One region of the Oceanobacillus sp. FSL W7-1309 genome, then DNA from elsewhere that is predicted to be linked to it. Evidence: riboswitches for the same ligand, from Rfam matches in the RefSeq annotation. Region 1 holds a riboswitch; the other holds the start of a gene.
What was found. Region 1 has a riboswitch for glycine ahead of NST46_RS19585 (amino acid permease). Riboswitches for the same ligand answer to the same signal wherever they lie in the genome.

Region 1 (2,412 bases):
GAACGACAAAATTGATGATACCAGCAGCACCAACGATACCAACTACCGTAAAGACTTGGACGAATGGACTTTCAGTTGGGCTGATAGCGGTCCATGGATACACACTCATAATAACAAGAAGTGCACCTATATAAAAAATGATAATTCGAATAGGAATATTATTTATCGCTTTAGGTATAACTTTCTCTGGATTTTCTGTTTCTCCCGCTGTAAGTCCTACAAGTTCGATACCAACAAACGCAAATACGACCATTTGAAAAGAGAGGATGAAACCATTTACACCATTTGGAAACATGCCTCCGTGGTTCCATAGATTCGTGAAACTCGCTCCACCTGCATCCGTGGAAAAACCACTTATAATCATAACAATACCTGTAACTATTAAGGCTAGAATTGCGATGACTTTAATTAATGCGAACCAGAATTCCATTTCTCCAAACAGTTTTACGGTGGCCAAGTTCATACATAATAAAATAACAAGCGCGATTAATCCTGGCATCCATTGTGGTATCGTTGGAAACCAATACTGGGTATAGAGGCCAACTGCTGTTAAGTCAGCCATTGCAATGGAAATCCAACAGAACCAATATGTCCAGCCAGTTAAAAATGCTGTCATTTCACCTAAATAATCTCTTACAAAGTCAACAAACGAATGATAGCTTAAATTACTTAACAGCAATTCTCCAAGGGCACGCATGATTAAAAAGAGAACAGCACCTGTAATCAAGTATGCGAATAATATGGATGGCCCTGCTAAATGTATTGATTTTCCTGCACCAAGAAATAATCCCGTACCAATTGCTCCACCAATAGCTATCAGTTGTACGTGTCTGTTTTTTAAACCCCTATCTAATTTTTGTTCTTGCATACAATTCCCTTCTCTCAACCTTTTTGATAATTATTAATTGATTTAGTTGCTAGTTCTTCAGTCTTTTATAAAATCATCATTTCAATTATATAACTGAAAAATCCCACATTTAAAAAAAGGATAGAGAAGGGCTATATTATTTCCATTCTCTGTCCTTTTACCTGAAAGTTTATCCTTCTATAATAGAAGGTCCCCTTTGGTGGCATAAATTGCACTCTCCAGAGTAGCGTCCTGTATTGGTGCTTTTACCTGAGAGATTAATTCCAATGGTTTTTTTGGAACTTGCTCCTTCGGTGGCGATATACTTCGCTCTCTCCCAATACAATCATCCGCAAGTTATGTAACTGTATAATATACTTAATTGTAATAACAATAGAATTTTTATTATAGCATATTATTTGATATCTCATCAATGTCATTACATTAAATTTAAAGCAGTTCCGAGATATAAATTCTTGTCCTGATCAAAACGATTATCGTGCTGCAGCACTGGAAAAAGCAAAAAAATGTTCAGTAAACCTTCAAGAATATTAAAAAGGTCAACGGCGTCTGAATCTGCCAAATATGTAAAGAGTTTAACATTTGATTCGTGCGGAAAAGTTGAGAAAAGAAGAAGAATGGATGTTATTAGATAACTAAGTAAACAGTCAAAAAATAACAGAACAGAGATTAGTAGGGCGTAAATTGGGCAATTACGTAACATTTAATAAAAAAAAACCTCGCCACAATTATAATTGTAACGAGGGTTTCCTATTATATTACCCAATAGAGCCTTCCATCTCGAACTTAATCAATCTGTTCATCTCTACTGCATATTCCATTGGAAGTTCTTTTGTAAATGGCTCGATGAAGCCCATTACGATCATTTCTGTTGCTTCTTCCTCTGTTAATCCTCTACTCATCAAGTAGAACAATTGCTCTTCAGATACTTTAGAAACTTTCGCTTCGTGCTCCAATGAAATGTTATCATTTAAAATTTCATTGTATGGAATAGTATCAGAGAACGATTCGTTATCCATGATTAGCGTGTCACATTCGATGTTTGCACGTGCACCGTCTGCTTTACGTCCAAAGTGTACAAGACCGAGGTACGAAACCTTTCCGCCTTGTTTAGAGATTGATTTTGAAACAATTGTTGAAGACGTGTTTGGTGCTAAGTGATGCATTTTTGCACCTGCGTGCTGTAATTGTCCTTTACCAGCAATAGCGATAGATAGCGTGTTACCACGTGCACCTTCGCCTTTTAATAAAATCGCAGGGTATTTCATCGTTAATTTCGAACCGATGTTACCATCAATCCATTCCATCGTTCCATTTGCATCAACTACTGCACGTTTTGTAACTAGGTTGTATACGTTGTTTGCCCAGTTTTGAATCGTTGTATAACGGCAATATGCATCTTTTTTAACAACGATTTCAACAACCGCACTATGAAGTGAGTTTGTTGTAAAGACTGGAGCTGTACAGCCCTCAACATAGTGTACAGATGCACCTTCATCAACAATGATTAATGTTCTTTCAAACTGCCCCATATTTTCCGAGTT
Region 2 (2,412 bases), 630 kb from region 1:
AGTATTGACAAGATCGTCATATACTTCGCGTGCTTTATCAGGAAAATCAATCCATAAGGTCTCAATCTTCCGTTTAGATTCAGTGAGTTTTGTTGCTTTTCTCGTATTTCGAATCATTACTTTTTGAATCAATTGTTTTAAATAAGGATCTTGTTCCAGCTTACTTCGATCCTTACCATATTTTTCGATAAAGGAATCATAATTTCCTAGATGACCAGGTCGAAGTATTGTAATTAAATTAAATATCTCAATTAATCGGTTTTGTACAGGTGTAGCTGTTAAAAGCAAGCAGTACTTCTTTTTAATTGCACGTACAAATTGATAGTTTTTTGTTTTATGATTTTTAAGCTTATGCGCTTCATCAATCAGAATAAAATCATATTCCGTGTCAATTATTTCTTCACGGTTAGGAGAACGTTTTGCTGTATCAAGGGAGGAAATAATAATCGGATTTTCTTTCCAACTATAATTCTTCCGATGTGCAACTGCTGGTATATAAAACTTTTCATTCAATTCCTTCACCCATTGGTTAACAAGCGATGCAGGAACGAGAATAAGTGCATTTTTTACTAATCCCCGAATCATGTATTCTTTTAAAATAAGACCTGCTTCAATTGTTTTTCCTAATCCGACCTCATCTGCTAATATTGCACGACCATTCATCTTTTCAATTGCTTGTTCAGCAACATCGGTTTGGTGATCTAAAAAGTTAACATGTGGAAGATACTCTAATGCACGTAACCCATTAAAAGAAGGTGAACTTGTTGTTAACTCAGCTTGAAATGCCATCGAAAAGAGTTCCCAATTGGAGAAAGGACCCTCTTTGCTAATGGCTGTTTCTAGAGCATTGATAAAGGCTGAATCTTTTTGTAGTTCAATAGAATCCATATGTTGAACACACATCCTATTATTAAAATTTGGATTTCACTATAATTTTGCTTTTTGATATGTTATAATTCAAAGTGAAATAGAGTTCCTTACATTCTGATACATAGTATAACCAAATATAAATTTTTCATTAGCGGATGATTACAAGGGGAGAGCTTACATTATGTAACGCCGAAGGAGCAAGTTAAGAGCGAATCTCTCAGGCAAAAAGACTCTTGTAGGACGCAACTCTGGAGAGTGTTTACTTAGAATTAGTAAACCACCCACGAAGCAAATACTTATACAGTCATCCAACGTTCGTATAAGTATGCAACTTTCTGGTTTAAGGACAGAGATTTCTTCGGTAAGGAAGGAATCTCTATTTTTATGCACTTTTTCAACAAAATTAGGAGGAGTGGATGGTATGAGCGAGTTGAAACGAACACCTATTTTTTCGGAATATGGAAAATACGGGGCGAAAACAATTGATTTTGGGGGCTGGGATTTACCAGTACAATTTACTGGGATCAAACAGGAACACGAAGCAACCAGAACAAAAGCAGGGCTATTTGATGTGTCACATATGGGGGAAATTGCTGTAAAGGGCCCTAAAAGCTTAGAATTTCTGCAATACGTTATGACAAATGATGTGACCAAGCTCGTGCCAAACCGAGCACAATACACGATTATGTGCTATGAAAACGGGGGAACAGTCGATGATCTAATTATTTATATGCTTGCAGAAAATGATTATTTGTTAGTGGTGAATGCAGCGAATACAGAAAAAGATTATGAGTGGCTGCTCCAGCATAACACATACAGCGAAAAGGAAGTAACGATTACCAATACCTCAGCTGATTATGTTCAATTTGCATTACAGGGACCGAATTCAGAGGAGATATTGCAGCAGCTTGCAAAAACCAATCTATCCGAGATCAAGTTTTTCCGCTTCGATGCAAATGTTCCGCTGGAAAATTCAGAACATACTGCAATTGTTTCGCGTACTGGCTATACTGGTGAAGATGGATTTGAAATCTATATTGACAAATCAGAAGGTCCTGCTTTGTGGAATCGGCTGCTTGAGGCAGGAAAAGACAAAGGGCTCGAGCCAATTGGACTTGGCGCGCGTGATACACTTCGTTTCGAAGCAGGTCTTGCATTGTATGGTCAGGAATTATCAAAGGATATCAGCCCAATTGAAGCGGGGCTTTCGTTTGCTGTAAAAGTGAACAAAGAAGCAGATTTTATAGGGAAATCTGTACTAAAAGAGCAAGTGGAAAATGGAACGACAAGAAAATTAGTTGGAATTGAAATGATCGATAAAGGCATTCCACGGCATGGATATACGGTATTGAAGGATGATCAAGTGATTGGGTTTGTAACATCTGGTACACAATCCCCAACTTTTAACAAAAATATTGGATTAGCACTTATTGATTCCGAGTTTGCAAATGAAGGTACAGAATTAGAAGTCCAAGTTCGAAAACGCAAATTAAAAGCAATTATTGTAAAGACACCATTTTATAAACGAGATAAATAGGGGGC

Region 2: another riboswitch for glycine. It lies ahead of gcvT (glycine cleavage system aminomethyltransferase GcvT); the one in region 1 lies ahead of NST46_RS19585 (amino acid permease).

What each region holds. Positions count from the first base shown of each region.
Region 1 is NZ_JBBOBX010000002.1:1,418,209-1,420,620, forward strand. Features, by position in the region: gene NST46_RS19585 (amino acid permease) at 1-868, opposite strand, end outside; glycine riboswitch at 1,016-1,092, opposite strand; glycine riboswitch at 1,096-1,197, opposite strand; gene sufB (Fe-S cluster assembly protein SufB) at 1,627-2,412, opposite strand, start outside.
Region 2 is NZ_JBBOBX010000002.1:786,045-788,456, reverse strand. Features, by position in the region: gene NST46_RS16595 (DEAD/DEAH box helicase) at 1-888, opposite strand, end outside; glycine riboswitch at 1,026-1,113, shown strand; glycine riboswitch at 1,117-1,222, shown strand; gene gcvT (glycine cleavage system aminomethyltransferase GcvT) at 1,292-2,407, shown strand.